4 regions of the Romboutsia sp. Marseille-P6047 genome follow, and region 4 is predicted to be linked to each of the others. Evidence: riboswitches for the same ligand, from Rfam matches in the RefSeq annotation. Region 4 holds a riboswitch; each other region holds the start of a gene.
What was found. Region 4 has a riboswitch for S-adenosylmethionine ahead of EIH23_RS12770 (O-acetylhomoserine aminocarboxypropyltransferase/cysteine synthase family protein). Riboswitches for the same ligand answer to the same signal wherever they lie in the genome.

Region 1 (8,617 bases), on a different contig from region 4:
TAAGACCTCCTGAAGCAGAAGCAGTAATACCACATATTATATTTACCGATAAAGCTTCTGATACTATAGGGTTAGAAGATATATGAAGTATTATTGATTGTAATGTAATAAATACAGGTAAAGACTTTATAACACTTCCATAACCAACAATGGCACTTGAACTAAGTAAAGGTAAAAATGAATTTGAAATACCTCCGTTAATAACATTATTTAAGTTAGATATTTTTTTGGAGTTAAGCAATATTATAAATGATATAGCTATGACAATAGAAATAATAACACTCCATGTTCCAGATACATTATCTAAAGTAAGATTATACTTATTTAGATATGAACCATCAATAAGTTTATAAAATACCTTAGAAAAGAATAAATTACTTGTAAATATAATCAATATTGGTGCAAGTGCTACAAATATATTTGGAGGATCTTTAGAATCAATGTTACTATTTTCTATAAAATGGTTACCGTAGCCTTCTAAATTTAATTCAGCTTTTTTTACACGGTATGTAAGCCATGTCATACCAAGTGTTAGCATTAGCAAACTAGCCACTATTCCTATTAATGGAGCGGAAAATGTATCTGTTCCAAAGTATCTCATAGGTATAACGTTTTGAATTTCTGGAGTTCCAGGAAGAGCAGTCATAGTAAATGTAAATGCACCTAATGCAATAGTCCCTGGAATTAATCTCTTAGGGATATTGGACTCTTTAAAAAGTACATTTGCTATTGGATACAAGACAAATGCAACAGTAAACAAAGATACACCTCCATAGGTTAAAAGTGCACCAGCAAGTACTAAAGCTAATATAGTTTTGTCTTTTCCTAAATTATTCGTAATAAAGTTTGCTATAGACTTAGCATACATAACTTCTTCCATTAACTTTGCAAAAATAGCACCTGTTAGAAAGATTGGAAAATAGTTTTTTACAAAGTTAGAAAAACCACCCATATATATTTCTGTGTAATGAACCATTAAATGTGTACTAGATTCTCCACCTATAATTAATACAGTCAATAATGCTATTAGTGGAGCAGTTATAATTGTTGAATATCCATTATAAGCTAATATTATTATCAAAGATAATGATAAAATTAATCCAATCATACCTATCATATTAAGTTGTCCTCTTTCTATATTAATATTTAGATTATTGTATATATTAATATATCCAAAAATAAAAATTTAAAGTATTGTAATTACAAATAGTATTAATATATTATTATACTTAAAATACTATATTAAGTATAAACTTGCAGTAATATATGTGATATGGTAAAATTCTAATGTTAAAATTAAACAAAAAGACAGGTGGAATAAAATGCTTAATGAAACTAAAGATCTACTAAAAGGATTTTATGGACTTGATAATGAAACTTTTGAATTAGCAGAAGAAGTAATGAAGGACATAGAACCTCAGTTTGAAAAACTAAAACAAATAAGAGAATTTAATCAATATAAAGTATTAAAGGCAATGCAGGAAGCTCATTTAAGTGATAATCACTTTAACTGGACTACTGGTTACGGATATAATGACATAGGTCGTGAAAAAGTAGAAGAAATATTTGCAAATGTATTTGGAGCAGAAGATGCACTAGTTAGACCGATAATAGTAAATGGAACTCATGCATTAAGTCTATGTGTACAAGGTATTGTAAGACCAGGTGATGAAATACTTTCAGTTACTGGTGCACCTTATGATACCCTACAAGGAGTTATAGGTATAAGGGAAGAAAAAGGATCTTTAAAAGAGTTTGGAGTTACATATGATCAAGTTGACTTTTTAGAGGATGGAAATATAGATTTAGAAGGTATAAAAAATAAAATAAATGATAGAACTAAGCTTGTAATGATACAAAGGTCTAAGGGATACGCTTGGAGAAAATCTCTTACAATAGAAGATATAAAAGAAGCTGTAGAAACTGTAAAATCAATCAATAAAGATATAATAGTTATGGTTGACAACTGTTATGGAGAATTTTTAGATACAAAAGAGCCTACAGAAGTTGGCGTAGATATAATGGCTGGTTCTTTAATTAAAAACCCAGGTGGTGGTCTTGCATTAACAGGTGGGTATATCGCTGGTAAGAAAGAATTAGTTGAAATGATATCATATAGATTAACAACTCCAGGAATAGGTAAAGAATGTGGACTTACATTTGGAACTACAAGAACAGTTCTTCAAGGATTTTTCATGGCACCATATGTTACCTCTCAAGCTGTAATGGGTGCTATATTCTGTGCAAGAGCATTTGAAAAATTAGGATATGACGTACTTCCAAAATATGATGATTTAAGAAGTGATATAATTCAAGTTGTTAGGCTTAATAATGCTGATGAAGTTATAAGCTTCTGTCAAGGAGTACAAGCTGCAGCTCCAGTTGATTCTTACGTTAGACCAGAGCCATGGGCAATGCCAGGTTATGACAGTGAAGTAATAATGGCAGCAGGTGCATTCATACAAGGATCTTCAATAGAATTAAGTGCAGATGCTCCTATAAGACCTCCATATAATGTATACTTCCAAGGTGGACTTACATTTGATCATTCTAAGATGGGTACATTAAAAGCAATTCAGTCTATGAAAAAAGCGAAAAATAAATAATAAATTATATAAAATAGCTCCTATTATGTTAAATAACATGTAGGAGCTATTTTTAGTTATATTTAAAATGTAGGAATTATTATACCTTTATAATGTTCTTTTAAGAAGCTTCTAGACTCATCAGATGTTAAAATCTTTTTTAATATTTCTATTTTTTCACTATTTAAGTCTTCAGTTCTGCATGCTAATACATTTTCGTATGTACCGTCTATTTCTGGAGAGTATATACTTTGTTTATTTGCATCTAATCCGGCAGCAGCAGCAAAATTACCATTTATGAATGCAGCATCTACATCTTGTAATAATGAAGGCAATTGACTAGCGTCAGCTTCTATAAATTCTATATTTCTTTTATTCTCAATTATATCTTTTGCAGAAGATAGTTCTACACCTTCCTTTAATTTTATTACTCCTTCATCTTCTAATATTTTTAAGGCTCTAGATCCATTTGTTGGATCATTAGGTATTGCAAACTTATCTCCAGATTTTAATTCATCAAAAGATTTTATTTTATTTGAGTATGCTTGTAGAGGAACTTCATATAGTCTTACCACATCTGTTAAATCATATCCTTGCTTTTCTATAGATTCATTTAAATATGGTCTATGTTGGAATAAATTAGCGTCAATCTCACTATCAGCTAATGCTGTATTTGGAGTAGTATAGTCATTAAATGTTACTATTTCAAGTTCATAACCTTCTTTTTCTACTTCAGATTTTAGATGTTCAAATAATTCTGTACCTGGAACTTGCATAGCGCCAACAGCTATTGTTTTATCATTTTTACTTGATACATTACTTTTAGTTGAACACCCTACAGCTGAGATACCTAGTGTTAAAGATAACACGACTCCTAATAATTTCTTGTTAAATAATTTTTTAAGTTTCATATAAGATCCCCCTTAAGTTTATTATGAAATAAGCCTAAAAAATATAAAAAAATCCTGAGTATAAACTCAGGTTAACTTCAGTTTATACTTATCTTCCAGCTATGTGCTGCAGGATTTAGCACCATGTATATAAGAAATATACTGGTTGCCGGGTTTCAAAGGGCCAGTCCCTCCACCTCTCTTGATAAGGCTTATTTAATTTATATTTATATTAATATAAATTAATCAAATTGTAAATAACTTTTTAGATTTTTCTGAATATAAATTAAATTTGATGAAATTTTGAGCTATAAGACATATTAATAAATAAAATTTTATTGAATATGAAATATGTATATAAAAACTTTCATTTTTGATTAATTTAATAAATATTATAAAATTAATGCAACATTGAAAAATAACGAATATAATATATAAAAAGATTTAAAATCTAACTTATAAAAATAATAAAATGAAATTTATTAAATAAATTATGCAGCTAGTATAAAATTTAATGATATAAATAAGGGGGGATTTTATGTGTGTTATTGACAAAAAACATTCTAAGGGAGTAAGTATAGTTGATACAACATTAAGAGATGGAGAGCAAACAGCAGGTGTAGTTTTTGCTAATCATGAAAAAATAGCAATTGCAGAAATGTTAAGTGATTTAGGTATAAATCAATTAGAAGTAGGAATACCTGCTATGGGTGGAGATGAGAAAGAAGTGATAAAGTCTATATGTAAAAGAAACTTAAAACCCAGTATTATGGCATGGAATAGAGCAGTGATTACAGATCTAGAAAATTCTATAGATTGTGGTGTAGATGCAGTTGCTATTTCTGTATCAGTATCTGATATACACATACAACATAAGTTAAAAACTTCGAGAGAATGGGTTTTAGAAAATATGGTAAAAGCAGTAGAATTTGCAAAGCAAAATGGATTATATGTTTCTGTTAATGGTGAAGATGCATCTAGAGCAGATTTTGATTTTTTAGTTAAATTTATAGAATTAGCAAAGCAAGCTGGAGCTAATAGATTTAGATATTGTGATACTGTAGGTGTAATGGAACCATTTGCCATAAAAGATATTATATTTGGATTATACAATAAAACTAAGTTTGATATAGAAATGCATACACATAATGATTTTGGAATGGCTACGGCTAATGCAATAGCGGGTGTTCTTGGAGGTGCTAATCATATTGGTGTTACTGTAAATGGCTTAGGAGAGAGAGCTGGGAATGCTGCATTAGAAGAGGTCTTAATGGCTTTAAAATACGTTTATAAATATGAAGTAAATGTAGATACAACAAAGTTTAAATATATATCAGAGTATGTTTCTAATGCATCAGGAAGAGAATTACCAAAGTGGAAAGCTATAGTAGGAGATAACATGTTTAAACATGAATCTGGTATTCATGCAGACGGAGCGATAAAAAACCCAACTAATTATGAAGCATTCGATCCAAAAGAAGTTGGTCTTGAAAGACAAATAGTAATAGGTAAACATTCTGGAAAAGCAGCTATTGTAAATAAATTTAAGGAATATGGAATAAATTTAAATGAAAAAGAAGCTAGTATGATGTTAGAAGCTGTAAGAGCATTATCTATAAGAGCAAAAAGAACTTTATTCGATAAGGAGTTAGTACAAATATATCAAGATATTAAAAAATATATAAATAAAAACTAATTGGAGGAAATTAAAATGTATAAAATTACTTTAATACCAGGAGATGGTATAGGACCAGAAATATGTAAGGCTATGGTTAAGGTAGTAGAATCTACAGGTGTAAATATAGAATGGGAAGAAGTTATTGCAGGTAAAAATGCAATAGAAAAATACAATACACCTATACCGAAACATGTAATAGATACTGTAAAGAAAAATAAGGTTGCAATAAAGGGACCAATAACCACTCCTATAGGTAAAGGATTTAGAAGTGTCAATGTAACTTTAAGACAGGAATTAGACTTATATGCGAATTTAAGACCGATAAAAACATTTAAAGGTATTAAATCAAGATACGAAGATGTAGATTTAGTTATAGTTAGAGAAAATACAGAAGACTTATATACAGGAATAGAACACAAATTAGGGGAGTATGGTGCTGAAAGCATAAAAATAATAACTAAAGAAGCTTCTAAAAGAATAATTCAATTTGCTTGTGATTATGTTAATGATAATAATAGAAATAAATTAACTTGTGTTCATAAAGCCAATATAATGAAGTTAACAGATGGTCTATTTTTAAATATATTTAGAAGTATATGTGAAAAACATGATTTTGAATATAACGATTTAATAGTAGATGCTGCTGCTATGAATTTAGTATTAAATCCTGAAAAATATGATGTGATGGTAATGCCTAATTTGTATGGAGATATACTATCTGATTTATGTGCAGGATTAGTAGGTGGATTAGGAATAATACCTGGCGCAAATATAGGAAAAGATTATGCTGTATTTGAAGCAGTTCATGGAAGTGCACCAGATATTGCGAATCAAAATAAAGCAAATCCTACAGCAATTATTCAATCCGCAGTTATGATGCTTAAATACTTAGGCGAACAAGATAAAGCTATAAAAATTGAAAATGCACTTAAGCATGTATTTATGGAAGGAAAAGTAATGACTTCTGATTTAGGGGGAAGCGCAACTACACAAGAGTTTGTAGAGGAAATTTGTAAACACATCAAATAGAATTATATTAAGAGCTATATCAAGAAAGAGTTAGCTCTTTTTGATTTGTTTACATAATAAAATTATAGTTAATAAAACCTTCTGTTAAATGAAAATTATATAAAAATAAAATGCTTTTAATCAATTAATATCTATATGTGAATAAAATTCATGTTATAATTATACATAGTTTTAAATTAGAGCAGTAAGGTGAGGTAAAATGACAGAAGAGGTTAAAGTAAATAATATAGTAGATATAATCAATGATAGGGATTTAAGATTATGTGTTAAAGAAAATGAATTAAATATAAATATACCAAAAGAAATATTAGAAAGTAAATTACACTTATTAAGTGATTATATAAGAATATACTCTAATATTGAACAATTAAAGAGAATATTAACAAATATATATTTGATGAAAATTGCTTAATATCAATTGATCAGATTTGCAAGGATATTATAAGTATAAAGAGTGAGGAAAATTTAAATCATGTTCAGGCTTATATAAAATCAGATATAACTAATATAGAAGCTAAATTTAGAACTCTTTGTGCGGCACTTTTAATAAATATAGATGAAATAAATAAAATTAAAGAAGAACAAATAAGTAATTATATTAATAACACTTATGATAGAACTCATATAGTTGATAAAGATTACGTAAAGGACATAATGGATTACATAAAAAGTGAAAATATGTATTCCTTAAAAGAAAAATCAAGATATGGTATGATTTCTAGTGAGTACAATCTTAATAGCAGAGAAGATATATTAGATTATAATAATGAGGAAATTAATGGAGAATATAGTCCTATACTTGTAATATATAAGCCTGCTAAGTATCTAAGAGGTAAATATATACTTGATGATGCAAATTATATATATATAAAAAGACAGCCTTTAGATGCTCTAATAAATCAAGAAAAGCTTGAAGATAAAGGTATAGATTCAATGGGTGCTATAACATATTTAAAGCTTAAGCATAATCTTACTAATGAAAATTTACAAGAGATATTAGCTGAAATTTATGTATATGGACAAAGAAATGATATAAAGTTTGAAAATATTAAGTTAGCTGATATAACATCTAACAAAGTTTGGATGACAGCTGATAAATTAAAAGCTGAATTTAAAGAACTTAGATATTATCATAAAAATCTAACTCAAAGAGTTAAAGATATTTATGATTCAACAGGAGAATATTACACTCAAATTGGTGGAAAATATATTTTTAATAGTAGAGCATTTATGCATAGTTATAAGACTTTTAAGAACAAAGATATTGCAACTAAATAGTAATTTTAAGCAATTAAAAAATATACTTGTAATATATAAAAAATATAATGTAAAAATAATAGAAATAGATTAAGAAATGGATGTGTACTTAATTAAATAAATTATTACACATCCATTTTATATTACACCTCTTGTATAGATAATATCTCCTCGGGACAGACATCAACACATTTACCACAAGCGATACATTTACTTGGAGTTTCCTTTTCTTCAACTTTAGCTATTATACCTTTAGGACAGACTTGAACACAAGTCATACACCCTGTACATAATTTTTTATTTATCATGTACACTCCTTTTGAATTTTCTTTTATAGCGCCTTCAGGGCATTTCTTTGCACATACACCACACTGATTACAGACTTTTACATCTATAGAATCATCTTTTTTATTACCTATTCTTATACACGAAGTTTCCTCAGTGTAATTTTTGTAAAAAGCTTCAGAACAAGCTATTTCACAAGATAAACAAGATTGACATTTTAATCTGTCAGTAACAACTAATTTTTTCATACTATACTCCTCCAAAGTTTAAGTTAACAGTTTTATGTATGAACCCTTGTTGATACTTAAAGTGTAGAATACAATGTATAAAAAAGCAATTAAAACCACTCATAATGTTAAACTTTAAACATATCATAGACTTATAATAATATAGTCTAAAATGCATATATCTATCATAGGAATAAATAAAATAATTAAATTGTATCTAATTTCAATATACATACTGGAGGTCGACTATGAATATAGTGATAATCGGAAATGGAAAAGTTGGTAGGTCTTTAACTGAAAACTTATCAAAAAAAAATCACGATATAGTTGTAGTAGATGTAGACTATACTAAAATACATAAAATCATGAATAATTATGATGTTAAAGCTATATGTGGAAATGGAGTTATTTATGATACTCAAGTAAAAGCGGATGTAAATAAATCAGATATAACTATAGCAGTTACATCATCAGATGAGATTAATTTACTGGCTTGTATAATAGCTAAAAAATTAGGTGCTAAAGCTACTATTGCAAGAGTTAGCAATATAGAGTACTTGTATCAATTAGATTTTATGATGAAGAGTTTTGATTTAGATAAAATAGTTAGTCCTGAAAAAATAGTTTCAGAAGAAATTATAAATGTTTTAAGATATCCAAACTGTT
Region 2 (8,617 bases), on a different contig from region 4:
ACATTAGTCATTTCTTTAAGCTCTGTATCTGACATAGATTTAAATTTGCTTTCAAATCCATCTATCTTATCTACTATTTTATTAAAATTCTTTAGCTCTTTTTTATCCGCTATATTAAATAAATTATCTAAAAAACCCATCGTTGGCATCTCTCCTCGTCCATATATTATTACTATTATACATTTTACCATAAAAATACTATATTTAATATTAATATTGACCGTATCTATAAATTATATAAATAACTATAAAAATAACAAAAAAATATTTAAAGCTACCAATATTTAATATTGGTAGCTTTTGTTTAAAGTTTCATTATTCGTGTTCTATCATTCCATATCCACCATTTTTACGTTTATAAACTGTAGCTATTTCTTCAGTATCTATATTTCTAAACATATAGAAATCATGTTCTAGTAACTCCATTTGTAAAACTGCTTCTTCAGGACTCATTGGCTTCATATCAAACTTTTTAATTCTTTTTATAACTATATTTAAAGTATCTATATCTTCATCTTCATACACATCTTGAGAATCTAGATCTACACCTTCAAATCTTATACTTTTATTTAATTGATGTCTATCTTGTACTCTATTTTTATATTTTTTCAATTGTTTATTTAACTTATCATATACAATATCTATAGCTGCATATAAATTTTCTTCACTATCTTCTGCTCTAATAATTGGTCCATTTATAGGTATCATTGTTACTTCTATCTTATGGCGAGCTTTCTTAGCGCTCACTGTAACTTTTACATCAGTTTCTGGATGAAGGTAATAATCTAATTTTCCTATTTTTTCTTCTATTGCACTTTTAATTCCATCAGTTAAATCCATTTGTTTACCAGATATTATTATATTCATAAGAACATCTCCCTTCAGTTATCATAGTATAAAAGCTAATATTTATACTTAATAATATATTCTTTATCAATTCGTCTAATCCTTTATTTTTATTTTTAACTTTTATATGTTTTATATACTGTCGAATAAAGTATTATATAATTTTCTTTTATTTCTATAATATCTTTATGTGGATTATTTTAAACTACAATTTCTGTGGATAATGTGAATAAATATGTTAATAACTTTTATAAATGTGTATTTTAAGCTATTTATCAAAAAATATATATCCACATTTTTTTGCATATATTGTTATTAATTTGTGCATTGATGTCATTTTTCTACATTTTACTTCATTTTATAATGTTTTATTTAGTTCAAAAATTTTTTTTTAACTTTATTTATATTTTTTATTTTTGAGCAAAAAAAAAAGCACCCATAAAGGTACTTTTGGATAATTTAGCTGACCTGGTCTTTGACCCCACACTCGCCTACTGGAGGTTTCGCTTGGGTTTGCCGCACTACTAACTCTCTCGATTTTATACCGGTAGGACTTACTTCTAAGCTGCACCATGATCATTAATCCCATTTTTAGAATTAACTTACGTGGATCCTTTTGCCTGCAACTGGCTTGGACTTTCAACCACAGACCTAAAATATCACCTACTTATTTTATTATGTTTACATCTTTATGTCAAGTTAAATTTATTCAATTACATAATTATCATTATTTCTTGTAAGTAATGTAATTACAAATACTTTACTAACACTATTTAACTTTAATAATTTAGATATTTCATTTACAGTTGATCCAGTAGTTAGTATATCATCTACAAGTAATACATTTTTATATTTAATATCACATACTCCTTTATTAACCGAGAATGCATTTCTTAATTCTATTTTTCTTTCATTTCTACTTAAACTATATAATCTTCTTGTATTTCCATTTCTTTCTATACAGTCTAATGTAGGAATTCCGATTTGCTTACTTAATAATTTAGCAATCTTTTCAGACTGATTAAATCCTCTTTGTTTTAATCTATTTTTATGAAGTGGTACAAATAGAATATAATCAAACTTAATATCCTCTATATCTAACTTTTCTTTCATTATGTTAGATACATACTTAACCATATAAGTTTTGTTTTTATATTTAAAATCAAGTATCATATGTTTACTAACATCATTATATTCAATACACGATATTGATTTATCAAAATAAAAATTTTTATTAAAACAATAATTACAACTTTCTATATCTTGCCTTTCTAATGAATGATAAATTATAGGCTTTCCACATTTAATACAACCACTTTGAATAAAGTGTAATTCTTTAAAACACTCTTTACATAATGAATATGTGTTAGTCTTTTTTATAGGTTTATTACATAATATACAACTTATATTTTCCGGATATATAAATTCTAAGATTAAATCTACCACTTCATTAAAGTTCATACTACTTTAACAACAACCCTTCTTTTCTAAATTTAATTAACTTATTCGCTAAATTTGAATATCTATCATTAGTTCTATTATTTCTTATCATATATTCTAAATACTTAACATCTCCAACTAATACTACTAATTTTTTAGCTCTAGTAACAGCTGTATATAATAGATTTCTACTTAATAACATAGGAGGTGCCCATGATATCGGTATAACAACTACTGGAAATTCACTTCCTTGGCTTTTATGAATAGTAGTACAAAAACTATGATCTAATTCATCCAGCTCATCATATGTATATTCAACTATCTTTATTTGGTCAAATATAACATAAATTTTCTTGTTTTCTTTATCTATATGATAGATATATCCAATATCTCCATTATATATACCTTCCCCACTATCTTGCTTATCTTCACTTTCCCACTTTTTAGTGTAATTGTTTTTTACTTGCATTACCTTATCGCCGACTCTAAATATCCTTTTAGCAAAATTCTCTTCAACTTTAAACTTTTCAGGCTTATTAAGACTTTTTTGAAGAGCTATATTTAGATTAGTAACACCTACGTCCCCCTTCCTCATAGATGCTAAAACTTGTATATCTTTCAATTTATCAAATTTATAAAATCTAGGTAACCTCTCACTTACAATTTCTACTATCTCATCTAGGATTTCTTCATTTGTATTTCTTTTTATAAAGAAGAAATCTTTACCCTTTGCATTTAAATATAATGGTTCACCTTTGTTTATTTTATGTGCATTAACTACTATCATACTCTCTTGAGCTTGTCTAAATATTTCATTTAACTTAACTACATTTATTACCTTAGAATCAATTATATCTTTTAAAACATTTCCGGCTCCAACTGAAGGTAACTGATCGCTATCTCCAACTAATATAACCCGTGTTCCAGGCTTTATCGCCCGTAGTACACTATACATCAATAGTATATCTACCATTGATACTTCATCTAAAATTACAACATCTGCATTAATTGGATCTTCTTCATTTTTTAAGAACATTAAATCATCACTATCAGTAGCAAATCCCATTTCTAATAATCTATGTATAGTTCTTGCTTCTCTTTGAGACGTCTCACTCATTCTCTTTGCTGCACGACCTGTAGGTGCTGCTAATACTACCCTTTTTTTATTATTTTCAAAGATTTTTATTATAGTATTTATAGTCGTAGTTTTACCAGTCCCTGGTCCTCCAGTTATAACTAAAACACCTGTATTTATAGCTTCTTTAACCGCTAATACTTGATTATTAGCTAATTTTATATTTTCCTCTTCTTCTAAAAGTCTAATTTCTTCATCTATATCAATGTTTAAATCATCAACTTCACTTTGAGATAATTTAATTATTTGCTTGCATACACCATTTTCTGACATATAATATGGCATTAGATAAACTAACTGATTATTATTTAATAATTCTATATGTACTTTTTGATCATAAGCTAGCCCCATAATACAATTATCTATCATAGACTCGTCTACATCTAATATTTTTTTAGATTCTTGAATTAAAATATCCTTCGGTAAATATGTATGACCACTACTCAATGACTGATTTAAAGCATATAATATGCCTTGACATATTCTATCTTCTGAATATTTATCTATACCAATTTTGCTAGCAATTTCATCTGCTATTTTAAATCCAATTCCTCTTATATCTTCTGCCAGTCTATATGGATTTTTATTAATAATGTCTATCGATTTATTTTTATATCTTTTGTATATTTTTAAGCAGTAATTAGGAGTTATACCATATGGAGATAGTTCTATTATTATATTTCGAAGTTCTCTGTTTTCTTCATAACTTTTTACTATTTGTTTTAATTTTTTTCCACCTATGCCTTCTACTTCTTCTAAACGTTCTGGATTATTTTGTATTATATCTAGTGTATTCACACCAAATTTATCAATAATCCTCTTTGCCATTTTCTCACCTATACCATGTATCATTCCAGATGCTAAATATGCATATATACCTTCTAGAGATGTTGGTGTAACCGGCATAAATTTACTTACTTCAAATTGAGTTCCATAAGTTTTATGATTTACCCACTTTCCTTCTACTTCTATGCTCTCTCCTACTGATAAAGTTGGCATACATCCAACGATTACAATTTCATCCATACTATTTGCCAAATGAGCTATAGTATATCCATTGTCTTCATTTTTAAATACTATGTCACTTATCATTCCTTCTATTCTTTCCATATCACTTCTCCTACAAACAAATAGTGTCTTTATCATACACCTAATTTGTAACTATTATACATTTTATAAACAATAAAATAAAGGGCACATTAAAAGATATATCATATCTTAAATATGCCCTTTGTGCTATTTATCTATTTCATCATTTCACATTCTAATGCTTGTTTTCTTAATGTTTCTGCTTTATCAGTTCTTTCCCATGGTAAGTTTAAGTCATTTCTTCCAAAGTGTCCATAAGCTGCTACTTGTTTATAGATAGGTTTTCTTAGATCTAAATCTCTTATAATTGCTCCTGGTCTTAAGTCAAAGTTTTTATTTACCAATTCAACTAATGCTTCTTCTGAAACTTTTCCAGTACCAAATGTATCTATAAATATTGATAAAGGCTTAGCAACACCTATAGCATATGCTAACTCTATCTCACACTTTTCAGCAAGTCCTGCTGCTACTATATTTTTAGCAACATATCTTGCAGCATAAGCTGCTGATCTATCAACTTTAGTTGGATCTTTTCCTGAGAATGCTCCACCACCATGTCTAGAATATCCTCCATAAGTATCTATTATTATTTTTCTACCAGTAAGACCTGTATCCCCTTGAGGACCTCCTATAACGAATCTTCCTGTTGGGTTTATATATATCATAGTTTCTTCATCAAGTAATTCAGCTGGTATAACATGTTTAATTACATGCTCTATTAAATCTCTTCTTATTGTATCATTATCTATATCTTCTGAATGTTGAGTAGATATAAGAACTGTATGAACTCTAATAGCTTTAGTTCCATCATATTCAACTGTAACTTGAGTTTTACCATCAGGTCTTAAGTAATCTAGTAATCCAGATTTTCTAACTTCAGTTAATCTTCTAGCTAATTTATGTGCTAATGATATTGGTAGTGGCATTAATTCTTCAGTTTCATTACATGCAAAACCGAACATTATTCCCTGATCTCCTGCACCAACATTTTCAATTTCCTCTTCTGTAACTTCTCCAACCTTATTTTCTAAAGCTTCATCAACACCCATAGCTATATCTCCTGATTGCTCATCTATAGATGTAATTACAGCACAAGTATTGCAGTCAAATCCAAATTTAGCTCTTGTATATCCTATTTCTTCTACTGTACTTCTTACTAATTTTGGAATATCAACATATGCTGATGTAGTTATTTCACCCGCAACTAAAACTAAACCTGTTGTAACAGTTGTTTCACAAGCTACTCTTGATAATGGGTCCTTTTCTAATAATGCATCTAGTATTGCATCTGATATTTGATCACAGATCTTATCTGGATGCCCTTCTGTAACTGATTCTGATGTAAATAAATGTCTTGCCATTTTATATCCTCCCTTTAATTTAATAAATTATATTTTTTTATTTTGTATAAATTGTAGGGGTTTATATTAATTGAACTATTAATCTTTTCAATTAAAAAAACCTCTCCTTATACAAGAAGAGGTTAATCATTACACATTTAATGTACTAATTAACTAACCTCATCTTTCAAGACTTATAAAAAATCTTGTAGGAATTAGCACCTTTTCCCTTTTGGGGCGGTTGCCGGGCTTCATAGGGCCTATCCCTCAGCCTCTCTTGATAAGGTAATAAATATTTTCATATTTATTATGAGTCGTTTTTATCCTTATTAATAATATTTTCTTTTTTTATTTTAATTATTAACTTTAGATATATATTACTATTTTCTTTAGATATATATTACTATTTTTTTAATTTAATGTCAAGGATATATAGTTTTATATGTCAGTAATTGTTATTTAAAAATAACAAGTTTTTGTGATTTTATCTATATAATATATAGTAGGGTAATTATTTAAAATTTACTTTATATTATAATATGATGCGTTATTAAAACTTAAGGTTAGGCATTTTTTAGATTATATATTCATATATTTTTGAAGGAGGTGTTCCTATGTATTTAGCTAAAGTAAATTATAAAAAAGAAAATGTAGCTCAAGTGTTAAGCTTAATACTAAAAGATATTATAAACGAAAATACTATTGTTATTTGTATAGGAACAGATAGGGCTATAGGTGATGCTCTTGGCCCTTTAGTTGGAACTATGCTAAAAAATAGCGATTTTAAATACCCTGTTTACGGTACTTTAGATAATCCTATTCATGCTTTAAATATATACGAGTCAATTGAAGAAATAAAAAATCTTCATCCTAAAGGAGAGTTTCTAGCTATAGATGCTTGCCTAGGAGCTAAAAATAGTATAGGTAATATACAAATTAGAAAAGGTCCTATTTTACCTGGAAAAGGTGTTGGTAAAAAACTACCTCAAGTTGGAAGTTACTCAATAGTAGGTATAGTAGATAAGATTGATGAAAGCAATAGATTTTCATTTAATAATGTTCGTCTTAGCTTTGTCTTAGAACTATCAGAAACTATAGCTCTTTCTTTACTTCTTGCTACTTAAAAAGTAACCGGTATCAATATACTTAAAATTATATAATAAAAAATGAACTCTAGTTTATTTCTAGAGTTCATTTTTTATATCTTAATAATCTTAAAATAATATTTAATTATCTCTTTTTAAACGTCCCACCCGTTTCTAATAAATCTAATGAACTTAATGAGCTTCCAGTTCCTTTTGCAACACAAGATAATGCATCTTCAGCTACAATTACCTTTATTCCTGTGCTTTCTTCAATTCTCTTATCTAAACCGTCTAATAAAGAGCCTCCACCTGTCATTATAATCCCTCTATCACTTATATCTGCAGCCAACTCTGGTGGCGTTTGTTCTAGTACAAAACGTGTAGCTACTAATATTTGTTCTATACATTCACTAATTGCATCTAGTATTTCAGCAGAAGATATTTTCATAGATTCTGGAAGACCTGTAATTAAGTTTCTTCCACTAACTTTCATATATCTTTCTTCTTCTAATTTCATTGCAGTACCTATTTCAATCTTTAGCTTTTCTGCACTTCTTTCTCCTATAAGAAGGTTCTTTTGTTTTTTTATATACCTTACTATAGCTTCATCAAATTTATCTCCACCAACTTTTATAGATGTACTTACAACAGCTCCTCCTAGAGATATAATTGCTATATCAGCAGTACCTCCTCCAATATCTATTACCATATTTCCATTTGGTTGAGATATATCTACTCCAGCTCCGATTGCTGCTGCTATTGGCTCTTCAATTATATAAACCTCTCTTGCTCCAGCTAAACGTGTAGCTTCTTCTACGGCTCTTTTCTCAACTTCTGTAACGCCCGTTGGAACACATACCATTATTCTTGGCATAAAAAATCTTCCGAATCCTTTTTTATCTACCACTTTTTCAACAAAGTACTTTAACATTTTTTCAGTAACATCATAGTCTGATATTACACCATCTCTTAATGGTCTTATAGCAACTATATTACCTGGTGTTCTACCTATCATTCTTCTAGCTTCTTCACCTACTGCTAATACTGAATTAGTTCTTTTATCTATAGCTACAACAGATGGTTCTTCTAAAACTATACCTTTTCCACTTACATAAACTATTACATTTGCCGTCCCTAAATCTATACCTATATCAACTCTAGCCATATTTTCAACTCCTCTTTGTCTTTCTACTTTTGTATATCTTATACTCCTAGATACAAGATATACAAATTTCATAATTTAGTCAAGAAAAAGATGTAGGTTTTATCCTACATCTTTTTTGTGTTCTTTCTCATATTTTAGCTTTGTTGCTAAACCTCCCCTTATATGTCTTTCAGATTTATTTTTTTCTAAAACCTTTTTAACCTCTTTTGCTAGAGATGGGTTTATTTCTTCTAATCGTTCAGTTACATCTTTGTGTATGGTACTTTTACTTACTCCAAAAGTTTTGGCAGTTTGTCTTACAGTAGTATTTTTCTCTAGTATATATTTTGCTACGATTATGGCTCTTTCCTCTATATGCGATTTCAAAATTTCCCCTCCCTCATATACCAGCCTTAATGATATATATGTAAAAATAAAAAAAAATATAACAGACTTTATCAAAATGATTAAGCCTGTTATATTTTTTAATTTACTAAAGACATTGGATCTATAGAGTTTTCGCCTTCATAAGCTTCTA
Region 3 (8,617 bases), on a different contig from region 4:
AATTACTAAAATGATGGTATTATACTACCTTCATATTTTTCTTCAATAAAGTTCTTTGCTTTATCGCTAGTTAAAGCATCAGATAAAACTTTTATCTTCTCACTTTCCTTATTATCTTCTCTGCATGCTAATACATTTGAATATGGTGAATCTGAAGATTCTATTGCTATAGCATCCTCTGTTGGATTTAAGTTTGCGCTTAATGCATAATTTGTATTTATTACAGCTGCATCTACATCTTGCAATACGCTTGGAAGTTGAGCTGCTTCTACTTCTATAAACTCTATATTTTTATTGTTTTCAGATATATCTTTTACTGTTAATAATTCTTTATTATCAACCTTTATTAATCCATTATCAGCTAATAATTGTATAGCTCTTGATCCATTAGTAGGGTCATTTGGTATTGCTATTTTTGAATTATCTTTTAACTCACCTAATGATTTTAGTTTATTTGAGTACACTCCCATTGGTTCTAGATGTACCTTAACAGAGTAAGTTAAATCATATCCTTTTTGGCTTACTGTTTCTTCTAAATATGGAATATGCTGAAAATAGTTAGCATCTAAAGCCCCTTCAGATAAAGCTGTATTTGGCAATACGTAATCATCAAATATTTTCACATCTAATTTATATCCTTTTTCTTCTACTAGAGGTTTTATTGCATCTAGTATTTCTGCATGAGGAGTTGATGATGCACCTACAACTATTGTTTTATCTTCTGATGCATCTGCTTTTTTGCTACTATTCTCACCTAAGGAGCATCCCACTACTGATGTCATTATCACTAATCCCAAACCTAATCCTAATATTTTTTTAATTTCATAATTTTATCCCCCTATTATATACTATTTTAGTTTTTTATAAGCTAAATTTCCTAAACTTTGTATTATTTGAACAATTATTATAAGAGTTATTACTGTGTAAATCATTACTGCTGTATCAAATCTTTGATGTCCATAAGTAAGCGCTACATTTCCAAGTCCACCAGCCCCAACAGCACCTGCCATTGCAGTATATCCTAGTATTGAAATTACTGATAATGTTATTCCTGACACAATAGAAGGCATTGCTTCTTTTATCATTACTTTAAATACTATTTGAGTTTTAGTAGCTCCAAATGATTTTGCAGCTTCTATTAATCCATAATCAACTTCATTTAATGCACTCTCTATTATTCTAGCTATAAATGGAGCTGCACCAACAGTTATAGGAACTATTGCAGCTTCTTCTCCTATTGATGTGCCAACTATTAGTCTTGTAAATGGAATTAAAGCAACTATAAGTATAATAAATGGGAAACTTCTAAAAATATTAACTATAAATCCTAATACTTTATATATTAAACTACAAGGCTTTAATCCATTTGGCTTTGTTACAACTAATGTTATTGCTAATATAAATCCAATTATTGTTGCAAGTATTGTTGGTACTAATATCATGTATAATGTTTCTAAGAACGCTTCTCCTAAAATTTCTGTTAAAAATGTACTTAAACTAGTTTGATTCATTGTTTATCTCCTCCCATCTTAGCCCTTCACTTTCTAAGTATGCTTTAACTCTATCTCCATATTCTGAAGATACATTTATAATTAATGACCCTAATATTTCATCTCTGAATTTCTCTAACCTTCCAAATACGATTGAGAAATCTATATCTAAATTTCTAGCCATACTTGTTATGACACAACTGTTAGAAACATTTTTAGGGAATAATATTTTTATATTAGTTCCTTTTGGTAAAATTATATTTTCTTCCCCAATTAACTTACTAAGTGCTTTACTATCATTAAAAAAAACTTCTTCTGTTTCATTTATATCTAAAACTTCACCATCTTCCATTATTGCTACTCTTGTGCATATTTGCTTTATAACTTCCATTTGGTGAGTTACCATAATAATTGTTATTCCAAACTTTTTATTTATATCTTGTAATAAACTAAGTATTGATTTTGTAGTATTTGGGTCTAATGCTGAAGTTGCTTCATCACAAAGAAGAACCTTTGGATTTAATGCTAATGCTCTTGCTATTGCTACTCTTTGCTTTTGACCTCCACTTAAGTTTCTTGGTTTAATATTACTTTTATCACTTAAACCTACTAGGTCTAATAATTCCTTTACTCTTTCTTCTTTTTCTTTCTTAGAATATTTAAAACATTCTAATGGTAAGGCTACATTTTCAAATACCGTCTTTCTTTCTAATAGTGAAAAGTGTTGAAATATCATTCCTAAATCTTTTCTAAGTAATCTAAGTCCCTCTCCTTTTAATGATTTGACTTCTTTCTCTCCTACAAGTACGCAACCTTCTTGATAGTCCTCTAAGCCATTTATACATCTAAGCAGCGTTGACTTTCCAGCTCCACTATGGCCAATAATTCCAAAAATTTCCCCATTTTTAATTTCCATATTAACATTATTCAAAACCTTAGTATCACCATAATATTTGTTTACATTTTTAATGCTTATCATATTTACTCCTCCCAAATATAATTCAATTAACGCTTTAAATTTAAAAAGCCTGAGTATAAACTCAGGCTTTTGTAAGCAGTTTATACTCATCTTTCAATTCTTATGAATTGCAGGATTTAGCACCTTGTATATAAAATATACTGGTTGCTGGGTTTCATCGGGCCAGTCCCTCCACCTCTCTTGATAAGGAATTATTTTATTTTGTACTTCTATGATTTATATATTATAGTTTTTTTTTCCATATGTCAATATATTTTCTGAATATTTTTATTTTGCACACTTTTTAGACTATTTGTTTTTTCCATTATTAGATGTAGTATCTATTCCTAACATATTATTCATATCTTTTATCATTTTATCAAACTCAGATCTAACATCATTTTCAACTTTAGTTGTATCATCAACTAATTTAATAAATTCATCTTGGCTCTTATTGTATGCATCTTTAGGAATTGTATCTAATCTACTTATTTTTTCATCTATTTCTTCTATTAAATCTTCACCTTCATCTATAAGCTCTTGATTTGCTTCTTTTAATTTTGCATCATCAGTTTTTGCATCATTTTTTAATCCATTAACAAAAGCTTGTAATTTTTCTTTACTATCTTGATACGCTGCTTTTACTTCTGATAAATATTTTTCATTACCAGGGTATTCTTTAGTTTTATAAGCGTTATTTACTTCATCTACACTACTATACATTGCATAATTATTTAAAGGAGATATATTATTAGTGTAAAGACCAGAGTAAGTATTTGCATACTCTGTATTTAAATACCCATTATCTTGTGTTGTAGTGCTATTTTGTGTTGTATTAGTGTTATTATCTGTTGTAGTTTCACCCTTTTTATTAGTACAACCAACTGATCCTACTGATAAACCTAACGCTAATCCTAGTGCTAATAATTTTTTTAATTCCATTTTACTTCCTCCTTAGTTTTATGTAGTACTCCTTATTATTTTTAATTATTTACTTAAATCTATACCTAATAAATCTTCTATTTTATCTAAAACATCATCAATATTATCATTATTATCTATGTCATCTAATTCTCTATCTAAATAATTTATTAATGAGTTTTTATCACTTTTAATAAATCTTCTTTCTTTAAATTTAAATCATCTTGTTTTTTTATTATTATTTCAATTGCTTTATCTGAGTATGATATTAAATCACTATTTAATTCTTGTAATTTAGAATCAATTATTTTTAATCCTGTTATAGATTTCTTAAATGATTCTATATTATTTTTACTATCTGATAATAAATTTTCATAATTCTTTATTAACTCTTCATTATTTAAGTTACTGTTATTATCTAGTAAATCATCTACACTTTCATCCTTTATATCTATAGGTTCTAAATATTTTTCATAATTCTTAGTTAATAAATCCTTGTACTCATCTTTACTTAATTCATTTGCTTTTTCAGTTTCTGATTGTGTGTTTTGAATACTTTCATTTGTTGTTTTTTCAACTTCTTCACTATTTCTTTTTGCACATCCAGTCATATTGAAGTTTAACATTAAAGTAAATATTATACCTAAAATGCTTAATCTTTTCATTTTTACCTCCTTGTGTATAAATAATTTATTTAAGTTATTATTTGTATATTTTTCTTTTTTAGTCTTATAAAGAGTAATATGTTTAAATAAATTGAAAATATGGGTATAATTCTTCTAGGAGTGTGATTGTTTTGAAAAATATAAATAAAATAAAAATAACTTATAATAACGGATTCACGAGAATAATTGAAAAAGATAGTATTCGAAATTTTTCATCTTTAATTGAATGGATGGATAAATTTAATAAAAACGAAGATGCGGGATTCTTGACACTATCTGGAAGAGATCTCGGTAGTGCAGTTTCTATTAATAAAAATAATGTAAAATATATAGAATCTATATAATAAAAAAGTATCTTAAAATTTTTATTTTAAGATACTTTTTTATTTCATCATATAAATGATTTAAATTCACTTTCTAAAACTTCTAAATCATCATAATCATAATAGAAATGACCTGAGCTTTCTAATTTTATAATACTTTTATTATTTAACTTATTATTGTATTTAAAACTCTTTTTATATATTTTTATACTTTTTAAACTTACAAGTTCATCGTTCATAGAGTGAAATATTAGCATTGGTATATCTATATTATTTAAATTTAATCTAACTTTTATTATTAGCTTAAATAAATCTATGTATCTTGGTGCCCATTTTATATAATTAAATAAATTTGTTTCATTTACACTAATAGCTTCATACGCATATCTTGTTAAAAGATCACCTTTAGGAATTATTCCTAGAGCTATTTTTATACAGCTTCTTATAATATTAAATTTTACTCTTATACATAACGGTGTTGCTATTGCAACAATATATTTTATATTTTGCTTGTACTTTAAATAGAATTCAATAGATAATAATGCCCCCATTGAATGTCCTACTAGTATTATATTTTTATATTTAGTTTTATACTTTTCAATTTCCCTTTCAATTGAAGTTCTCCACATATTTAAATTACTTTTTACAAAATCTTTTCCACTTTTTCCATGACCAGCAAGGAGTACTCCACAAACAGATATATTATTATCCATTGCAATTTGAGCAAGATTTCTAAATTGATATGGACTTTCTACTATACCATGTATAAATATTATCATAGTATCTGAATTCTTTACTTCTTGTACAAATGGCTTATGTCTATCTTTCATTTTCTCTACTCCCTATTACCCTTTTTAAGTATAAAATAACTATCTATTTACAAGTTTTTTTATCACATCAGGATCATCAGATATTAATGAGTCTATTCCCATTTCTATTAATTTTTTATAACTAACTTTCTCTTTACCTAACCAAACATTAACTTCTATACCTTCATTTTGTATTTTATTTACTTTTTCTTTAGTAAGATAATATGCTGATGGATGGTAGCATTCTACATTATAATTTTTAGTATATTTACCTGGCTCCATCATCCAGCAATCAGATAAAAATCCACATTTAATACTATCATCTATATTTTTCATTCTTATAATACTTTCATGATTAAATGATGATATAATAACTTTATCTTTTAAGTTATATTCAATTATTAGTTCATATACTTTCTCTTCTAGTTTTTCATAGTCATATACACTATTTTTTAACTCTATATTGGATATTATGTTAGTATCCTTTACTAGTTCGAAATATTCTCTTAATAGAGGTAATTTTATTTTTCCAAACTGTGCTCTGTACTTCCATGAAAAGTCATATTTTAATAATTCATCATATGTATAATCACATACTCTACCAGTACCATCAGAAGTACGATCTATAGTCTCATCATGTATTATGACAACTTCTCCATCTTTTGTTAGCTGAACATCAAATTCCATTCCATCTACACCAACCTCAATAGCTTTTTCAAAAGCTAAAAGAGTATTTTCTGGGTATTTTCCACTAAATCCACGATGAGCAAAATTTTTTACCATAATTTTAATTCTCCTATTCTTCTTATAAAATAAATCTTATATTACGTAATTTATGTAAATTGATGTTTACCGTAAATATTAATATTATTCAATAGTATTAAAGTAATCAGATAAATTATAAAATGTTATAATTACATCAGTAAACTCATTTTGTTTAGATATTATATTTATATCATGACTTAACTTTGTTAATATATTCTTAGCTATATAAAGTCCTATACCTGTAGATTTAGTCCTTTTTCTTCCATTTACACCTGTAAAACCTTTGTCAAATACTCTATCAATATCTTGTGGTGCTATTCCTATTCCATAGTCCTTTATATGCAGTTCCAATCCTTTTTTATTTTCAATTGTATAAATTTCTATTTTCCCATAACTCTCACTATATTTAATAGCATTATCAATTATTAATTCTATTATATGAGTAATCCATTTTTTATCAGTTAGTATAACTTTATTTAAGTCTAAAACATTTAACTCTATTTTATTATATATAAATTGGTATTTATTTTTCTTAATTACCTCTTTAACTATATTTTCTAAATTAACTTCATTTATAAAAAAATCTGAATTATAATTTCCTGCTCTACTTGAATACATAGCTTGTTCTACTAATTTATCTATTCTAGTAACTTCAGCTTTTATTTGTTTAGATAAATCTTTTCCATATTCTATTTCACTTACTCTCTTTCCAATTATCTCAAGAACTGATATTGGTATTTTCACTTCATGTATCCAATTAGTCATATAATCATTTATTTCTTCTAATTCTTTTTTTAAAGATTTTACTTCATCTTCATTTTTATCTATTATATTCTTAACTCTTTTATATTCATAGCTTTCTTTCAGTTCATAATTTTCTATATTAAAATCACTTACTGCATTAATAAAATTATTAACTCTTTTTTTATAATTTAAATAATCTAAATATAAAAATATAATAGATGTTAATGAAACTAGTAAATTCATATATATTAAGCTATCAGTGCTTTTAGATAAATTAGGATCTAAAATTATAATTAAATTTACTATTATCATTATTAAGATTATTAATATAAAAATTACCTTTGTATTTTTCAAATAATTTATAAATCTCATTTTATAATATATCCATGTCCTTTTTTAGTAAGTATAAATTCTTCTAAGCCTATACTTTCTAATTTTTTTCTAAGTCTATTTATATTAACTGTTAAAGTGTTTTCACTTATAAATTCTTCACTATCCCAAAGATTTTCTATTATTTCTTCCCTACTAACTATTTTTTCCTGATTTTCCATAAGTATCTTCATAATTTTCAACTCATTTTTAGTTAAATCTGTATTTTTATTTTTATAATAAATTTTACCTTCAACAATATTTAATATTACATCCTTAAATTTTATTATTTCATTTTTTATATCACTGTTATAAGAATATGTTCTTCTAAGTATTGCTTGTATTTTTGCAACTAAAATCTGGGGTGAAAATGGCTTTGTTATATAGTCATCTCCTCCCATATTTATTGACATTATAATATCCATATCGTTATCTCTTGATGATATAAATATTATTGGAACTTTTAAAAAGTTTCTTATTTGTAAGCACCAATAAAATCCATCATAACAAGGTAAGTTTATATCCATTAATACAAGCTTTGGATTTTTTTCTAAAACTTCATCAGTTATATTTTCAAAATTTCTAACTTCACATACACTATATCCCCATTTACTTAAGGTTAAACTGATTTCTCTACTTAGAGCATTATCATCTTCTACTATAAAAATATCTGTCATAAATTTACCTCTTTACTTTAATAAATCGAGTATATCCTCATCTGATAAACTCTTTAATACACTTCCATCAGATAAATTTCCATCTATCATATCATCAATTAATTCCTTTTTCTTTTCTTGAAGTTCAACTATTTTTTCTTCTATAGTTCCTTTGGCTATAAGCTTTATAACTTCAACAACGTCTTTTTGACCAAATCTATGAGCTCTATCACTTGCTTGATTTTCAACTGATGGATTCCACCAAGGATCAAAATGAATAACTGTATTTGCAGAAGTTAAATTAAGACCAGTTCCTCCTGCTTTTAGAGAAATTAAAAATACCTTTTTATCATTTCCTTCATTAAATTCATTTACAAGTTTTATTCTATCTATCGCCTTAGTTTGTCCATCTAAATAACTATAGCTTATATTATTTTGAGATAATTTCTTTCCTATATTTTTAAGTACACTTGTAAATTGTGAGAATACTAATATCTTATTATTTTCTTCTGTATATTCTTTTATAATTTCAAAACATGCATCAGTTTTGGCACTTTTACCTTTATAATCTTGTATTATTACACTTGGGTCTAAACAAAGTTGTCTTAATTTTGTTAAATAAGAAAATACGGTTATTTTATCTTTTATATTCTTCTTTTCTTTAAGTTTTTTTTGTATATCTTCTACATATACTCCATATACTTTTCTTTGTTCTTTACCCATTTCAACTAAAAATTGTCTTTCTATTTTATCTGGAAGTTCTTTTATAACTTGTTTTTTAGTTCTTCTTAGTATAAATGGCCTTATCATTCTTTTTAGATTTTCTATATGACCTTCATCTCTTATAAAAACTGCATTAAATTTAGTTAAATTATATAAATATCCAGGCATTATAAAATCAAAGATAGACCATAACT
Region 4 (8,617 bases):
AAATGTTGCTCCTCCAAATTGACCTACTCTATATGGAAACATCCATATATTACCCATACCTACCGCTGAACCTACACACGCAAGTATAAATCCTAACTTAGATGTAAATCCATCCCTATTTATTAATATTCTACTTTTATTTGACATAACTCACTCCCCTTTATAAAATATAATATTAAATAAATATTCATTAAAATACCATATTTATACCCCTATCATTTTAACTTTTAATTTTGAGTCATATCTAAAAAATCAAATAAGGTAATAGTATTTTCTGGAACAAAGCTATCAAGTCTTTCCTTTGCTAATGATATATACCATGATTTATCAAGATTTTCAGGTACTTCTTTATCTTTAATATTACTATTATCTATAAATACTCTATCTGGAGTATAACTTATTTTTTCTAACTTATTATCACCCTTCATCTTCATAATAGGATAATCAAAGTATCTTTTACTAGCAAATACCCTAAGTACTTTTAAATTTATATTTTCATCTCCATGTACTGCATGGCTATATTTTCCCGTTATTTTTACGCACTTTTGAAACTCTATAAGCTTATTACAATTATTAATTGTATCTTCAATATCAATATTATTAATTAATTTTTCTTTTATAGCTTTATTAACTATTGGTAAATCATTATCTATTATGCTCAATTTTTTTACATAAGCACCTTTGCTCTTTACCTCTCCATTTTCTTTGATGTATACATAATTATTAACGTCTTTTTGTATTATTTTTTTAATAAAATCGTGTTCAAGTTCCATTTTAGTTCTTTCACACCAAGTTTTACATATTTCTAAATATCTATTAACATCTTCTTTAGAATTAAACTTAAACATAACACCATCTGTATTTCCTTGTATAAACTGAGCATTATCCTTAAATTCTAATTCAACTTTTTCTATAAGATCTAATAATAAAAGTTGACCATTTACACAAATAGCTGTTCCTTGTCTTGGGTCATAAAGATCATTAGTTGCATCCATACAAGCTCCATATGCACTATTTAAAACTATTTTCAAAGACTTCTCTATTGGATTTTTCTCTTTTTTTAAATTAAATCTTGTATCTCTTATTTCCTTATATTTATCTGGATTTTTTACATTCCTACTATTAAGGTTATATTCTATCATTATAGATGGATAAAAAGAACTTACATCAGAATTAACAATATAATCTTTAGCCTCATATTTTTTTCTAGCAGAATGAAGTCCTCCCCATCCAAAATCGGTTTCTATTCCATATACAGTGGTTCTTAGATACTTTTTCAAATCTCTATTATTATAATCTTCATACCACTTCTTTATATCATTGTATTTACTAAGCCTTATTGTATCTATTATCTCAAACTCATTAGTATCATTTCTGTCGTAGTTAGGCCTTTTTGCTCCTAATATGTATGCACTTAGCTGAGCCTCTGTTTTATTAAACATAATTTCATCTAAATTAAAATACTCTATAAGACCACGCTGAGCTTCATATTTATAATAAACTTCTTCAAATACTTTTGTAGTCATTCTAACATCATGTAGACAATATGTAGTAAGTTCTTTAATTTCTTCTTCATTTGGATATCTATTTAAATCAAAAGATACTGTACTTTCCCTTATATCTTCTCCCATAAATAATTCAAGCTCTTTTAAACTTCTAAAATTATCATTTATTTCAAAAATATATAATGGGATTTTATGTAAGTTTCTATCAATTTGCCATCCTGATATTTTTTGTTCTATAAGCTTATCTGATACTTCACAAGGATTCAATCCTGCTATAATTGCCTTTAGTATCCATTGATCATATCCTTTTATATTATATCCAACCCAAATTGAATTTTTATTTTTATTATAAACTCTTATAAGTTCATCCCTATTGTTTATTATTGTATGTTCCTTTTTTGTCTTATAATCTTTCATACAACACATCCAAAACCCACCTTTGGATAATACTTCAAAATCTATTATTATACGTCTTTTTTCCTTAGTCATAATCCTTATTCCTTTTATCTTTAATAGTTTTATATTTAGTATTTATATATACTTTATCTAATATTCTTAAACATATTTAGTTTTTTATCTACGTTTTATTTTCAATGTTTCTTTTTATGATTTCCTTCAATATCATCTTCTTATATAATTTATAAAAATATTAACTACTCTAGAAGTTTAATATCTAGTATAGTTACTATTTTTAATGGTAAACTTATATTTGACTATTTTTTAATCAGCAATTTTTTCTAAACAAATTTCGCTTGCTTTTTTTAAACCATTTTCTAAGTCAGCAATTAAATCCTCTACGTCTTCTATACCAACAGATACCCTTATCATATCTGGTGAAACACCTGCTAGTTTTTGTTCTTCTTCATTTAATTGAGCATGAGTTGTACTTGCTGGATGTATAACAAGAGATTTTGCATCGGCAACATTTGCCAGGTGGGAGAAAATTTTTAATGACTCTATAAATACTTTACCAGCCTTGACTCCACCTTTTATTCCAAATGTAAATATAGAACCTGGTCCCTTAGGACAATATTTACTAGCTAGCTCATAATATTTGTTATCTTTAAGGCCAGGATAATTTACCCATGATACTTGTGAGTGATTAATTAGATATTCTGTTATTTTTTTAGTATTACTAACATGTCTATCAAGTCTTAGTGATAAGGTTTCAAGCCCCTGTAATAATAAAAATGAATTAAATGGACTTATACAAGCACCTGTATCCCTTAAAAGTTGGACTCTTAATTTAGTAATGTAGGCTGCTTTACATGCATCTTTTGTGTAGCTCATACCATGATAACTTGAATCTGGCTCCACAAGGACATCAAATTTACCACTACCTTCCCAATCAAAATTCCCAGAATCAATTACAACCCCTCCTATAGACGTTCCATGACCACCTATAAACTTTGTAGCTGAGTGAACTACTATATCTGCACCAAATTCAAAGGGCTTAACTAAATATGGTGTTCCAAAAGTATTATCAACTATAAGTGGTATATTATTTTCATGTGCAATTTTTGCAATAGCTTCTATATCCGCTATATTTATTACCGGATTACCTATAGTTTCAATGTATAAAGCTTTAGTATTTTCATTAATAGCATGCTTAAAATTTTCAGGATTATCGCAGTCTACAAATGTGGTCTTGATTCCAAGTCTTGGCAGCGTTGTAGAAAATAAGTTAAAAGTACCTCCATATAAAGTTCCTGCTGATACTATTTCATCTCCTGATCCTAATATATTTAAAATAGCATAAGTTATAGCTGCTGAACCTGATGCTACCGCAACTGCACCTACTCCGCCTTCTAATAGTGCCATTCTTTGTTCAAAAACATCTGTTGTCGGATTCATAATCCTTGTATAAATATTACCTTCTTCTTTAAGTGAAAATAAGTTTGCTCCGTGTTCAACACTGTTAAATACATAAGATGTAGTTTGATATATTGGCACAGCTCTAGAACCTGTTGTTGGATCTGGATTTTGTCCTCCGTGAACTTGTATTGTATCAAATCCTAATTTTCTATTTCCCATTCTTAATGCCCCCTATAATATATAAAAAAAATAATAAAACCCTCTTTTATAAAAGAGGGCCTAATTTCCAAAGCATACTCTCTTATCTTTCTTATGAATAATACATAAGTAGGAATTAGCACCATATATTTTTAATACTGGTTGCTGGGTTTCATAGGGCCTATCCCTCCACCTCTCTAAATAAGATTTCATTTAAGTTTATTTAATTAAGTATATTGTATTTTACATTATATCATCATGCAACAAACTTATTTATTTTATTTATATAAAATTTATTTTACTTTAACCAAATTAATTCCTATGTCATTAATATTATAAGGTGTATCTTGATATACACAGTAGTTTAGCCAATTTCCAAATACTATATTAGCACTTTCCCTCCAATTAACTCTAGGTATAGAGTTTACATCGTCATTTTCAAAGTAGTACATAGGAATTTCTATTTCAAGACCTTTATTTAAATCTCTAAAGTATTCATTTTTTAAAGTATCTCTATCATACTCTAAATGACCCGTTATAAATATTTGCCTTCTATCATTACTTGCTACTATAAATACTCCAGCTTCCTCAGATTCTGACAATATATCTAATTCTTTTATATTTTCTATATCTTCTCTTTTTATTGATGTGTGTCTTGAGTGTGGAGCATAAAATATATCATTTAATCCTCTTGTCAAATTTTCATACTGGCAGTTATTCCAATGTTTATATACTCCAAATAATTTTTTATCTAAAGTATATTTTTCAATATTATAATGATAGTAAAGTGCAGCTTGAGCCCCCCAACATATATGCATTGTTGAAAATACATTGCTCTTAGTCCACTCCATTATTTCTTTTAACTCATCCCAATATTCAACATCTTCAAATTCCATTTTCTCTACTGGTGCTCCAGTTATAATTAGCCCATCAAACTTTTGATCTTTTACATCATCTATATATCTATAAAATTTTTCTAAGTGTTCTATTGGTGTATGGCTACACTTATAAGTTCTAGTTTGAAGTAATGTTATTTCTACTTGAAGTGGTGTATTTGATAAATACCTTAAAAGTTGATTTTCTGCTTGAATTTTTATAGGCATAAGATTTAATATTCCTATTTTTAAAGGCCTAATGTCTTGTGTGTTAGCCCTTTGTGTATTCATTACAAATATATTTTCATTTGATAGAACTTCAAATGCTGGTAGTTCTTTTGGTATTCTTATTGGCATATAAGCCTTCCCCCTTTTTTATCTCTAGTTTCCTAAGCTCATTTGAATTAAATTATAGCATAAAAATAAGGAAAGATATTTAATCTTCCCTCACATATATTAATCATTTGATTTTATATTTAACCAAACTTCATCATACATCTTTTTAACATCTAATGTAAAATCTGCATAAATTTCACATCTATCCATTATTTCTGAAGTCATATATGCATTTGGATTATTCTTTACTTCTTCTGGTTGCATTTCTCTAGCTTCCTTATTTGGTGTTGTATATCCTATCTCATCTGCTATTCTCAATGCACTTTCTTTATCACTTACAAAATTTATAAACTTCTCCGCAGCTTCTACATTTTTAGCATTTGATGGTATACATAAACTATCAATCCAGAAGTTTGCTCCTTCCTCTGGGACTACATAAACTAGGTTTGGATTTTCTTCTTGAAGATTTAATCCTTCTCCAGACCATATCATATTTATATCACTTTCTCCAGCTGGAATCATTACTGTTCCATTATCTACACCATATATTGGATCAACTAGTTTTCTTTGCTCTAATAATAATGTTTCTGCTTCTTTTAATTCTTCTGGGTTAGTTGAATTTAAAGAATATCCAAGTTTCTTTAACGCTACTCCTATTGTATCTCTATATGTATCAAACATAAATATTTTGCCTTTATATTTTTCATTCCACAATATGTCCCAACTATTTACTTCTTCTTTTACTACATCTTTGTTATATATAAGGCCTACTGTTCCAAACATATATGGAACTGAGTACTTATTACCTGGGTCTATATCTAAATCTAAATAATTTTCATCCATTTGAGATATATTAGGTATGTTATCCTTATTTAACTTCTGTATAAGATTTTTAGAAATCATTCTTGGCATTAATGCATCTGATACTAATATAACATCATATTTAACTGCTCCACTGCTAACTTTTTGATACATTGCTTCCATATCATCAAAAGTTTCCATATTTACTTTTATGCCGTACTCTTTTTCGAATTCTTTTATTGTTTCATCGTCTATGTTTTCTCCATAGTTGAAAAAGTTTATTTCTTCTGTATAATTTTTACTGCATCCTACAAAAGATGTAGCAACAATTATTGTACATATTGACAAACTTAATAATTTCAATAATTTTTTCATACTATAATTTCCTTCCATTATTATATAAATTTGATAATACCCTTAAATAAGTTTTATAAACTACTTTATGAGTAATTTTAACAATTATTTAAATAGCATTGTATATTATAATTAAAATAAAAAAATCCAACAAGTATTTTGTAGGATTTTTTTATTTTAAATTTACTTTACTATGTACAAAAACTAGATAATAACTTATATATACTTTTTACCATTTTAAGCTTTATGATTAGTCATTATATTTTTTACTTCTTCTATACATTCAGGTTTGATTAACTGTAACATTCTTGGAATAAAGCTTATCATATATTCTTTGTTAAAAGTTCCTTAATCTTGCTTTGAGAAGCTTTCATTTAATAATTTTTTTGCTTTATTTTGATTTTGTACATCAACTCTTTCAATTATAAAATTAAAGAATTTCTCTTGTCCACTATTCATTATGCTTTTCTCCTTTAAGTATATAATATACTTATATTTTAATTTACTAATATTTATTATATACCTAAAGTTCAATAAAAAAACTTATATTTTTAATAACTATTATCTCTATTATTTTCACCCCATTTACACATTTACTCTAAAATAGGCATTAATGATAAACATCTTTTTGAAAGTGAATACTCAACCTTAGAAGGAATTTGAAGGTATTCTTTTCGTATAATAATCCCATCTCTTTCTAAGTCTTGTAGTTGATTATTAAGAATCTTATCACTTAACATTAATTAAATCAGATTTATTATATTTTTTCATGCTCATTTTTTAATATTTATTAGGAGGCTTTTTTTATGAAAAAGTGTAAAATAGAAGTTTTAAAAACAACATTTCACGAAGATTTATCAAAAAAGTATGGATATAAGAATCTAGGAAACTGCCCTATATATAAAGTTGGAGATATACTTTACGGGGACTATGCAAATCCTGAAGGATCATGTGATGAAGCATAGAAGGTGATGTATCAATATGTATTTGCTTTATCTCATGGTAGTGAAGAGTTTTACTATGATGATTGGATAGACAATAAATGAATTGCAATCTGCTCATATAACGATGGTATTAGACCTGTTATATTTAAAATTGAGGTAACTGATGAAGAATCTAAAATAGATTATGAATCTATTAAATAATAATTTCTAAAGGTATAGTTAGTTTTTTATAAAAACTTACCTATATCCATTAATTACATATATATGTTAAATTTATTTGATATTTTTCTATTCCTTTTTCCACCTTAACTTTATAATTACTACAGATATAAAAAACTAAAAAGTTGCTTATATCGTCATTGCTATCATTGATATTCTAGTAAAACCTCCCATTATAATCACCACCTTTTCATCTTAATACGATATTTATACATATTCTTTTACTATTCCACAAATTTTTATTTTTTTCTAATTAAATTCTAACATATGAGCATTATTAAATTTATATCAAAACAATTACAAAAACTTATTAATAACAAAATTACTGAGATATTATAAATTTTATACTATTATTTATAATGTGAACTAAAATTAATAGAGGTGAAAATATTGAAATCATTAAGTGAAAAGATATACCTAGAACTAAATATCCCTGATAGTAATGATACAACTGGAGATAAGGATAGGATATTAAATTTTTTAAATGCTAAATATAAAAATGTTATAATGCCATACAATATAACAAAATCCTTATATCCATTGTGTCGTAATAATAATTTTAAAATCACAGTTACTATGGTTAAAAGAGAAAATGACTGGATAATTACAAGAATAGAAGAAAACGATACAACAAATGAACATTATGGACTGGCTGTAGATTTGGGAAGTACAACAATAATAATGCAATTAATTAACTTAAATAATGGATATATAATTGCAGAAGAAAGTGTATTTAATAAACAAATTAAATATGGTGATGATATCTTAAGTAGAATATTTTATACAAAGGAAAATAAATATGGATTAGAAGAAATTAAAAATATAACTATAGAAAGCCTAAAAGAATTACTAAGTTCACTAGAAAATAAGACTAATATACATGTAAGAGAGTGTCCTATAATGACTATTGCAGGAAATACAACTATGATACATTTCTTATTAGGACTCGATCCATGGACAATTTTCCAATATCCATTTACACCTGTACTCAATGACTGTGGATTTATTTATGGAAAAGATTTAGATTTGCCCATAAATGGATATGTTTACTGTTTTCCATCTGTAGCAAATTATCTAGGTGGAGATATTATAAGCGGACTCTTATATACTGGTATTCATAAAAAAGATAAATTATCAGCTTTTATAGATATAGGCACAAATGGTGAGTTAGTTATAGGAAATAAAGATTTTCTTGTTGCAGCTGCAGGTGCTGCTGGACCTGCACTAGAAGGTGGAATTAGTAAGTATGGTATGAGAGCTACTACTGGAGCTATTGATAGTATAAAAATCATAAATAATAAAATTATATATACGACTATTAATAATGAAAAGCCTAAAGGAATTTGTGGTTCAGGAATAGTTGATTTAATTTCAGAACTATTTTTAAATAAATGTATTGATTTTGCAGGAACTTTACTTCCTAATAATTCACCATCAATAATTAAATTTGAAAATGATTATGCTGTTGAATATGTATCTCAGGAAGAGAGTTTCAATGGTATAAGTCTAACTTTTACTCAAAATGATATAAAGCAGTTTTTAAAAACTAAAGCAGCTGCAAATACAATGG

Region 1: linked by a shared signal. The riboswitch ahead of EIH23_RS10900 (MetQ/NlpA family ABC transporter substrate-binding protein) and the one ahead of EIH23_RS12770 (O-acetylhomoserine aminocarboxypropyltransferase/cysteine synthase family protein) in region 4 are both predicted to bind S-adenosylmethionine.
Region 2: linked by a shared signal. The riboswitch ahead of metK (methionine adenosyltransferase) and the one ahead of EIH23_RS12770 (O-acetylhomoserine aminocarboxypropyltransferase/cysteine synthase family protein) in region 4 are both predicted to bind S-adenosylmethionine.
Region 3: linked by a shared signal. The riboswitch ahead of EIH23_RS03575 (methionine ABC transporter ATP-binding protein) and the one ahead of EIH23_RS12770 (O-acetylhomoserine aminocarboxypropyltransferase/cysteine synthase family protein) in region 4 are both predicted to bind S-adenosylmethionine.

What each region holds. Positions count from the first base shown of each region.
Region 1 is NZ_UWOT01000010.1:5,679-14,295, reverse strand. Features, by position in the region: gene EIH23_RS10910 (GntP family permease) at 1-1,117, opposite strand, end outside; gene EIH23_RS10905 (methionine gamma-lyase family protein) at 1,323-2,606, shown strand; gene EIH23_RS10900 (MetQ/NlpA family ABC transporter substrate-binding protein) at 2,669-3,496, opposite strand; SAM riboswitch class I at 3,582-3,687, opposite strand; gene nifV (homocitrate synthase) at 4,014-5,171, shown strand; gene EIH23_RS10890 (isocitrate/isopropylmalate dehydrogenase family protein) at 5,187-6,182, shown strand; gene EIH23_RS10885 (hypothetical protein) at 6,382-6,594, shown strand; gene EIH23_RS10880 (hypothetical protein) at 6,837-7,460, shown strand; gene EIH23_RS10875 (4Fe-4S binding protein) at 7,583-7,972, opposite strand; gene trkA (Trk system potassium transporter TrkA) at 8,200-8,617, shown strand, end outside.
Region 2 is NZ_UWOT01000011.1:10,821-19,437, reverse strand. Features, by position in the region: gene secA (preprotein translocase subunit SecA) at 1-140, opposite strand, end outside; gene hpf (ribosome hibernation-promoting factor, HPF/YfiA family) at 316-867, opposite strand; gene EIH23_RS11420 (ComF family protein) at 1,552-2,307, opposite strand; gene recD2 (SF1B family DNA helicase RecD2) at 2,309-4,531, opposite strand; gene metK (methionine adenosyltransferase) at 4,666-5,871, opposite strand; SAM riboswitch class I at 6,028-6,137, opposite strand; gene yyaC (spore protease YyaC) at 6,465-6,974, shown strand; gene EIH23_RS11400 (rod shape-determining protein) at 7,081-8,100, opposite strand; gene spoIIID (sporulation transcriptional regulator SpoIIID) at 8,200-8,466, opposite strand; gene EIH23_RS11390 (M23 family metallopeptidase) at 8,565-8,617, opposite strand, start outside.
Region 3 is NZ_UWOT01000002.1:340,750-349,366, reverse strand. Features, by position in the region: gene EIH23_RS03585 (MetQ/NlpA family ABC transporter substrate-binding protein) at 6-782, opposite strand; gene EIH23_RS03580 (methionine ABC transporter permease) at 849-1,511, opposite strand; gene EIH23_RS03575 (methionine ABC transporter ATP-binding protein) at 1,498-2,469, opposite strand; SAM riboswitch class I at 2,553-2,659, opposite strand; gene EIH23_RS03570 (hypothetical protein) at 2,758-3,390, opposite strand; gene EIH23_RS03565 (hypothetical protein) at 3,540-4,034, opposite strand; gene EIH23_RS03560 (hypothetical protein) at 4,157-4,378, shown strand; gene EIH23_RS03555 (alpha/beta hydrolase) at 4,426-5,187, opposite strand; gene EIH23_RS03550 (glycerophosphodiester phosphodiesterase) at 5,227-5,949, opposite strand; gene EIH23_RS03545 (sensor histidine kinase) at 6,034-7,047, opposite strand; gene EIH23_RS03540 (response regulator transcription factor) at 7,044-7,721, opposite strand; gene EIH23_RS03535 (DEAD/DEAH box helicase) at 7,734-8,617, opposite strand, start outside.
Region 4 is NZ_UWOT01000014.1:11,456-20,072, forward strand. Features, by position in the region: gene EIH23_RS17005 (hypothetical protein) at 1-147, opposite strand, end outside; gene EIH23_RS12765 (hypothetical protein) at 228-1,994, opposite strand; gene EIH23_RS12770 (O-acetylhomoserine aminocarboxypropyltransferase/cysteine synthase family protein) at 2,226-3,539, opposite strand; SAM riboswitch class I at 3,619-3,726, opposite strand; gene metA (homoserine O-acetyltransferase MetA) at 3,812-4,750, opposite strand; gene EIH23_RS12780 (ABC transporter substrate-binding protein) at 4,850-5,905, opposite strand; gene EIH23_RS17140 (winged helix-turn-helix transcriptional regulator) at 6,478-6,624, opposite strand; gene EIH23_RS17010 (hypothetical protein) at 6,691-6,849, shown strand; gene EIH23_RS12800 (ASKHA domain-containing protein) at 7,438-8,617, shown strand, end outside.